DNA from 2 places in the Priestia sp. BR_2 genome. Region 2 is predicted to be linked to the other one. Evidence: a T-box and tRNA genes for the amino acid it is inferred to sense, from the RefSeq annotation. Region 2 holds a T-box; the other holds one or more tRNA genes.

Region 1 (4,424 bases), on a different contig from region 2:
TAATATGTGGTCACTTATGTATAAGCTTGGGTGATTAACTAAGTGTTTAGCCTAATTTTCAAGCCTATCTCGATTGCTGCTTGGGTGAAGTTTTTAACGTGAGGGAGTTGTTGCAGCCCCTATGTATTTTTTGGATGATGTACATATGAAAATGATTAGCAAAGTGGCATTTCTGTGAATATACATGAGAGTGTAGCCCGCCAACTACAACTCAGGTTTCCTTCTTTAAAAAAAAGAAGCTGTCCCGCAGTCATTTTTATGGCTTTTGTGACAGCTTCCTCTTTTTGTACGGTGTCATATGCTCCATTTTCCGTCCCCATTGACGGGAAGGAGAAAAATTCGGGTAACACAACCCGTGATATCCATGTGGTCAGCGCCGCATCGGTAAAAAGAACCTCGCTGGCTTAGGCTGGCGTTTTTTTTTGTTAATAAGAATATTGGCCCTAGCATTGCTTGAAATTTTGAATACTTTGTATCGAGATCGTTGAAAGGAGGAGTCCTCATGGGTGAAGTTGGTTACGAAGGTGGATACGGCGGTAAAAACTCAGTCGGAGCAGTTCTTGTTCTCTTTATCTTGTTGGTCATCATTTTAGGTTCTTTCTGGGTATAATACTCCCCCGGATGACAAAGACCCTACGTGATTTGAACAGTTGTATTTATGTGAGAGGATCCCTACCGGCTTAGGCTATCGGGGGTCCTTTTTCTTTGTCTTCTATCGGTGAAGTAGCCGTTATACTGCAGCACGTCGAAATTGACGAATGTAGACGGCAGAGTTCCGGCTAAAGCTGTAATTTTATCCGTCTTCTTCGCCTTGAATCGTGTCATAACCGCTTTAAAATCCGAGTTGCCAGTCGCGGGATCAACGCACGCGATTTCGCCGTTCAATACGATGTCATGCGGAAATATAGCGTTGGCTATCTCAGGATATTGGCGAGAACAGTCGTTGTTATGGCGCGCGTATGCGAGTCTGAGAATGGAGCGGGCGCTGTTGCGAATAACATCGGTTCAATAAACATAGAAATACCACTTTACCTGAATTATAGCGCTTGGCTATGTAATAAAGAGGCGAGAAGTAATGGTAGATTAATGTCGTGTCATCTATTCTAAAAATAGCCCGGACAAATGCGACAATTGACAAAGATAAATCCGGAATAAAAAATACATAATTATACCATTTAATGGTTCTTAAACACTATATACTCCAATAATATCCAAATGATACAATTGATATGGGTTATGTAAATTAACTTTTATAAATATCTGGAGGTGTTAGCGTGGTTAGAATGGGGAAAAAATTTGTAATATTCTCTTCTATCATTGCTGCTTTTATGACTGTAGCAGCGCCAGTATCTGCAAATCCTATCTCACAGACAGAATCTGAGATAACGCCTCAATATTGTAACCCATGTAAAGTAAAAGCGGGTTATATGTACCCAAAAAGTCAGTATAGCAGAGACTATTTCACGCCATTACATTACATTACAGTTGATGGAGTGGAGTACTTTTTTTGGTACATAGATGATGATAAATCTACAGCAACACATTGGTATACTGTTTGGAAAGAAGAATAACGAAAAATCCTTGGGGTTTAAATAACCTCAAGGATTTTTTGTATACATAATAAGGCTGTGATGTAACGAAATTGCGTAAATATTTTAACATCACGTTTCGGTTAAAATCGGAGGACACTATGAATCACAACGATACGTAAAAAGCTTGAAGGTAACGGACTTTGGGAATCCAGCCGGATGATGCTTCCTGAACATAAAGAAACTATCATCCGCCGGCAGATGAAAGAGGAAAGGAAGAATAAACCGGTTCTTTTTATCTTTCTTTATATAAAGAAGGTGTTACCCTTGAACAAATTATTATAATAGTAGAAATGAGGTCAAATAAGACCAAAATGCGGGCTTAGAAGTAGTGTCTAACTCACTATGTCCCCCAATTCGTCCCCAAAAAGTGAAATTCAGATAGACAACCATTAGAAGAAAAGAAAAAAGCCCTTGCTACGCAAGGGCTCCTTGTTATGATCTGTAGTGGGCTCGAACCACTGACCCCTACCCTGTCAAGATAGTGCTCTCCCAGCTGAGCTAACAGATCATGAAATATTTAAAAAGGTAATTCATATATTACCAGCAGACAAGGATGCTGTCAATGGTTTTCTCGTTATAAAATACCACGTTCCGGTTCAGACTAAATACAGCATGATTTTGCCAATGAAGGAGCGTGAATGGCATGACAGGTGGGAAATCCCATCGTATCAAGCGAGTAGGACTGGTGTTCTCGTTATTGGCGGTATCTATTGCGGGCGGCGGCTGCAGTGTCCCGGAAAGAACATCGGTGCAATTGGAGCCGCTGCATGCCCCTGCAGCGCCCGTGATGCTGGATGTGTACGGGCGCTCTGTTGATCAGGACGTATATTCCAAGCAGGGAAGCGGGGCGCTGGAGCCGGTATCCCCGATGGATGCGGCGGACACGTTAAGGGATCTCCATCCATAAAGAGCTCCAGGAACGGCATTATGCTTAACGCGGGCCAACCATCATGATGATCTCTGATCGAACCGTGAGCAGAACAAACCGCCGGCTGGCAGGCTGGCGGCTTGTTGTAAGACGGCCGATGCTATTCCTCATCCCATTTGCGGGAATAACCTTTTTTGATCGTCCAGAAAGTGGGATAGATGATCAGGGCAGCAATGACCACAGCCCAAAATATCGTGGCTCCCATGCTCATAAAGGCAATGCTCCTTTCGTGAAGACCTTAGCTTCTACTACTATACAGGAAAACGAATATTTTGTATAATATCTCGACCTGCGATATCACGAGGAAATGATTCTACATAAAGAGGTGTTGAAATGGCAGCAGAAATCATCAATGTATCAACGGAAGAGCAGTTGCAGCAGGCGCTGGATATCCGAAAGGATGTGTTTGTCCTAGAACAGAAGGTGCCGATCGATTTGGAGATCGATGATTACGACCGCCTGGAATCGGATGCACACCATGTCTTGATCAAGTCGGAGGGGCAGTACGCCGCAACCGGGCGTATTACCTATTACAATAAGGATTCCGCCAAAATGCAGCGGATCGCGGTGCGGAAGCCGTTCCGTTCCAAAGGGATTGGCCGTGTGCTGATGATGGCGCTGGAAGCTCAGGCTCGCGAACTAAAGCTGCAATATTCCGTGCTCGATGCACAGGTGCAGGCAGAGGCTTTTTACCGCAAGCTCGGGTATGAGACGATTTCGGACGAGCCGTTTGATGATGCAGGCATTCCCCATGTTCGCATGAAAAAGGAATTGTAGGCCTCTAACCAAACCAAATAAGATGCCGGTCATTCCGCATCGTCCCCAAAAAAAGAAAAGACCTCGAGCATCGCCTCGAGGTCTTTTGCGCATGAATTAGAACGTCGGCAAATTGTCCAGGTTGTTGCTTGGATCGCCATCCGCATTGGAACGAAGATGTTCGTCTCCATCACGTCCACGGAATACGTTCAGGTTCTTGATTTCCTTATTCTTGGCCATCTGTTGGGCCGTTTTGTAGTCCACGACGCTGCCGTTATCCAGCTTTAGTTCGATGATGTCGCCATCACCATTTTTACGTACGCCTACTACTTCTTGTTGTTGTTGATCCATATGAATCGCCTCCCGGCCTTATTATTCCCGGGTACCCTCGCAAACTATGCATTGACGCATATTGAACTACAATTCGTATACCCGCTGCTGCTCCACGAATTCCATGTTTCCGGTCTTGCCGATGAAAGCTTCGACCTCATCGCTGTAATGCATCAGATAGGTGCGCTCCTGAATTTCTTGAGGCAGGCTGAGCAGTTCATCGAGTGTCGTGTGCACCTCGCCCGGGCCCTGCAGCTGGCATTCATGCAGAATCACTTCGCAATCCCGTTCATTTACCAATTGCTTCAGCAGGATGGGGTCGAATACCATGTCCGCGCTGTAAAAAATCCGATCGTTCAAATAAAGCGAATAGCTGTCTTTGCCCGGAATATGCTGCGTATGAATCAGCTCCACCGAGATTCCGGATGAAATAGAGGCCTTCACGCCCGGTTTCAAAGGATGCACGTCAAATACATCCTGAAGGGAAGAGATATGTCCCTGCTGATATAAGCCGCCCTTGAGTGTATGTTCCCATATCGGTTCCACCAGCGCTTCAGCAATATAGAGCGGAAGTTTGCGATTGTATTTCATCTTCATAATAAACGCAAGCTCCTCCAAACCGCCAACATGGTCGGCATGAATATGCGTGATGAGCACGGCGTCCACATCGTTAAACGTCTTGTTCATCTGATGCAGCGCCAACGGAGCGGTGATTCCGCAGTCGATGAGCAGCGTGAAATTTCCGTCATGTATCAGTGCGTTATTGTTATAGTAATTCTTGGCAAACGCACTGCCGGTGCCAAGCATTTGCAATGTCA
Region 2 (4,424 bases):
ATCCGAAAGCCAGTCTGCTGCACATTCGCCTTGAAACCGGCCGTACGCATCAGATCCGGGTCCATCTAAGCCATATGGGACATCCGCTTCTGGGGGATGTTTTGTACGGGGGACCCGGGACGTTTGCGCGCCAAGCGCTGCATGGCGAACGCCTGTTGTTCCATCATCCTTTTACGGGCGAGAGCATTGAGGTGCCGGCGCCGTGGCCTCAGGATATGATGGAGTTACGAGAGCGAATCATAGAGGGAGCGAACCGATAGGGGATGCTGCAGCGGCCCTGAACGCCCGCTAACTTCCATGCGCAATTCGCAAAAAAGTCATGCTCTCCTGTTTTCGGCATATAGATAAATTGAGTGGCAAAACTTAGGCTCATGCCGTGATGACAGATCACGGATAGTATATGCCAAAAAGGAGGACATTCCCGTGTTTGACCAGTCCTACGGATTGCGGTTCGATATTTACGAGCGTATTAATTTGACGGAAGATTTGCCGGGAATCGAAGAATTGGAAGAGGCGGAGTTGATCCCGCACATTCAGGTGATCAGCCAGCAGGACCAGGCCACGCTTCGGGGCCATTTGCTTCTAGCAGGCCTGTATAAAGGGGATACCGAAGCAGGAGAGTCGGAGCCGCTCGAGCATTGGATTCCGGTCGAGATCACGGTCCCGCTGAACCGCGTATCGTCATTGGATGACATCGCGGTCGAGATCGAGAATTTTGACGTGGATCTGTTATCCAAGCGCAGCTTGAACATAACGGGGGTTTTATCGCTCAAAGGAATCCAGGCGGCGGCTCCGGGAGCTCGTGACCAAGTATGGACCAATGAGGAATTCACAGTGGTACATGCTCCTGAAGCGAATGATATGTATGCAGGCGGAGAGCAGCAGTTCGCAGCCAATCCGTATGAACCGTATCAAGGCGGCGGAGCCAACGCTGAAGCGATTACGCCTTCGCCTTCTTATTTCAGCGAGGCTCAGCCTAGAGTCCAAGAGTCCGAGGCGGATGCGCGCACGCAGCAGTATCTGGCATCTTGGGCGGAATACGAGAATCAAATTCAAGATACGCAGGACTCGGACCGAACGGTAAGCATCTCCAGTACCCCTGAAGCCCAAGATACGGTCGAATATGCCTTACATAATGAGACGGAATTTCAGTCAGCTGAGCCGTCGACTCCGAGTGTATGGCAGTTCGAACGGGCTGCGGCCCAGCCGGAGCCGCAGCAGGAAGAACCGGCAGCCGATTTCCCGGGCGTTACTGAGCGCAATGGCGAAGAGGTTCAAGCCCTGCCGGTATTGGATTCCCCGGAAACGGAGGAAGCCCAGCCTGTTTTTGCCGAGGAAGCCGAGCCGTTGGAGGAGATAGAGGAGGAGGTTTCCGTTCAAGTCGAAGAGGCTCCGTCCAAACCAGAGCTAAAGGTTGCCTTCAACGCGAAGAACAGCACCACTAACACCGCTTCGGGCGTAGGCTTCTCCTCATTGCTTCAATCGAGCAGAACGGTTCAGGATCAGGAACAAGCAGCTCGAGACGAGGAAGAGGCCATCGAAGAATCGGTGGATGCCGTTTCGTCCGAGGATGTGGAATGGAAGAGTCTGTTCCTGGGCAACCGCCGGGAGGAAACGCCGTTCCGCAAGGTCCGGATGTGCATTGTTCAGCGTGAGGAGACACTCGACGTGATTGCCGAGCGTTATCAACTGACGCCGCGAGAGCTCTTGTTGTATAACCGCATGTCCGAACAGAATGTGGAAGAAGGTCAGGTATTATACATTCCCCAGTAATCGGGAAGTCGTCATGGGGCTAGAATGAAGCAGGCCGAGGCAGGCAGCCTTGGCCTGCTTTTTGTGCTGCGGGGAACCGGTTTGGAGGAGAGGAAGCAGAGCGAGCTTGGATTGTATGTTACAGCGAACAAGGATTTATTTGAATCGGCAGGTATGATGTCTAAATCGTTCGGAAACACTCGAAATATTGACTATATGGAACAACCACGTTATATTTGAATAGTATATGTACAGGTATTCCAAAAGCTAGAACAACGTTGAACGGGAAGAGTAGGAAGGTATGGCCTTCAGAGAGCGGAATTGCTACCAAGCGCTGTGAGATTCCGCAGGAACCAGCTTGCCGAAGTCACCCCGGAGTTGCGGACTTGAGATAGAGTAGGATCGATTGCTACCCTGGTTAGAGTTCGCCGGCCGCAGCCGTTATCTGCGTAAAGTGTCGTGCTTGACCGAAAGCCTTTCATGTTCTTCATGGGAGGACAACGGCTGCTGAACCATGTAAGCACGAAACAAAGGTGGTACCGCGAGAGAACAGTCTTTCGTCCTTTGAGGACGAAGGGCTTTTTTTGTTTCACGCCAACTATGATATCCACGAACACGCCCGGAGGCTAAAACGTTTCGGGTTAGCAAAACTGATTAACAGTATCGGAGGTACGAAAATATGGATCAAAAACAAAACCAATCCCAGTTAGAAATGCCGACGACGTATGATCCGAAGGCAGCCGAACAAAAATGGTATCCGTACTGGAAGGAAGGCGGCTTTTTTGAAGCCGGCAAGCGACCGGACGCGGAGCCTTACACGATTGTTATTCCTCCTCCTAACGTTACGGGCATGCTCCATATCGGCCATGCGCTTGACTTTACGCTGCAGGACATCCTGATTCGCGTGAAGCGGATGCAGGGCTACGATGCGCTGTGGCTCCCCGGTTCCGACCATGCGGGCATCGCCACGCAAACCAAGGTAGAGCAGAAGCTTCGCGAAGAAGGCGTTACCCGTTACGATCTGGGACGCGAGAAATTCCTGGAGAAGGTGTGGGAATGGAAGGACCTGTACGCAAACACGATCCGTGATCAGTGGTCCAAGATCGGCCTGTCCCTCGATTACTCCAGAGAACGTTTCACGCTCGACGAGGGATTGTCCGAAGCCGTACGGGAAGTATTCGTCAAGCTTTACGATAAAGGGCTCATCTACCGCGGCAAACGCATCATCAACTGGGACCCGGCTGCCCGCACGGCTTTGTCCGATATTGAAGTGGAGTACAAAGAGGTCAACGGCCATTTGTATCACCTGCAATATCCGCTGAAGGACGGCAGCGGCTCCATTACCGTGGCAACCACCCGTCCGGAGACCATGCTCGGCGATACGGCGGTCGCCGTTCATCCCGAAGACGAGCGCTATAAAGACATGATCGGCAAGACATTGGTGCTGCCTATCGTGGGCCGCGAGATTCCGGTTATTGCGGATGAGTACGTGGAGAAGGACTTCGGCAGCGGTGCGGTTAAAATTACGCCGGCGCATGATCCGAACGACTTCGAGATGGGGCTGAGACATGACCTGCCGCAAATTACCGTAATGGATGAATCCGGAACGATGAATGAGTTTGCCGGCAAATACCAGGGCCTTGACCGTGCAGAATGCCGCAAGCAGATCGTCAGCGACATGAAGGAATCGGGCGTATTGCTTCGCATCGAAGACCATGTCCATCAGGTTGGCCATAGCGAAAGATCCGGTGCGGTGGTCGAGCCTTACCTGTCGACGCAGTGGTTCGTTAAGATGCAGCCGCTTGCGGAAGCAGCCGTGGATGCGCAAAAATCCGGCAAGGGCGTGAACTTCGTGCCTGACCGGTTCGAGCGAACCTATCTGCACTGGATGGAGAATGTACGCGATTGGTGCATTTCCCGTCAATTGTGGTGGGGTCACCGGATCCCGGCGTGGTATTCCGAATCCACGGGCGAAGTGGTTGTTGCCATGAATGAAGAGGAAGCCCGCGCGAAGCTGGGCGAGGATGATCTGAGACAGGACGAGGATGTGCTGGATACCTGGTTCAGCTCCGCACTCTGGCCGTTCTCGACCATGGGCTGGCCGGACCAGGACAGCGAGGATTTCAAACGTTATTATCCGACCAGCGTTCTCGTAACGGGTTACGACATCATCCCGTTCTGGGTGTCGCGGATGATTTTCCAAGGACTTGAATTTACAGGCCAAATGCCGTTTAAGGACACGCTGATCCATGGCCTGGTTCGGGATAGCGAAGGCCGCAAGATGTCCAAGTCGCTGGGCAACGGCATTGACCCGCTCGAGGTTATTGAACAGTATGGCGCAGACGCTATGCGTTATATGATATCGACCGGCAGCACGCCGGGTCAGGATCTTCGATTCCGCTGGGAACGCGTGGAGCAAGCGCGTAACTTCGCTAACAAAATCTGGAATGCGTCGCGGTTTGCGCTCATGAACCTGGAGGGCTTCACAGCGGCGGATATCGACATTTCCGGAGAGCTGGGAACAGCGGACCGGTGGATTTTGCACCGTTTGAACGAAACTTCCCGCGACATTACGCGTCTAATTGATGCCTACGAATTTGGCGAAACCGGTCGACTGCTCTACAATTTCATCTGGGATGATCTGTGTGACTGGTATATCGAATTTGCCAAGC

What was found. A T-box is a leader RNA that pairs with one kind of tRNA and senses whether it is charged. The one in region 2 lies ahead of RB298_RS01545 (valine--tRNA ligase), so its partner is inferred to be a tRNA-Val.
Region 1: it has a tRNA-Val gene. The T-box ahead of RB298_RS01545 (valine--tRNA ligase) is inferred to sense a tRNA for this amino acid. The anticodon was not compared.

What each region holds. Positions count from the first base shown of each region.
Region 1 covers NZ_JAVFHM010000188.1:45,328-49,751, forward strand. Annotated here, with positions in the region: gene RB298_RS10515 (sporulation protein YjcZ) at 503-610, shown strand; gene RB298_RS10520 (ATP-dependent DNA ligase) at 673-996, opposite strand; gene RB298_RS10525 (hypothetical protein) at 1,275-1,571, shown strand; partial or broken gene RB298_RS10530 (YolD-like family protein) at 1,704-1,823, shown strand; tRNA gene RB298_RS10535 (tRNA-Val) at 2,028-2,100, opposite strand; gene RB298_RS10540 (hypothetical protein) at 2,236-2,499, shown strand; gene RB298_RS10545 (GNAT family N-acetyltransferase) at 2,854-3,297, shown strand; gene RB298_RS10550 (DUF3892 domain-containing protein) at 3,394-3,627, opposite strand; gene RB298_RS10555 (MBL fold metallo-hydrolase) at 3,694-4,424, opposite strand, start outside.
Region 2 covers NZ_JAVFHM010000071.1:29,892-34,315, reverse strand. Annotated here, with positions in the region: gene RB298_RS01560 (RluA family pseudouridine synthase) at 1-260, shown strand, start outside; gene RB298_RS01555 (LysM peptidoglycan-binding domain-containing protein) at 424-1,773, shown strand; gene RB298_RS01550 (hypothetical protein) at 1,798-1,992, shown strand; T-box leader at 2,022-2,320, shown strand; gene RB298_RS01545 (valine--tRNA ligase) at 2,432-4,424, shown strand, end outside.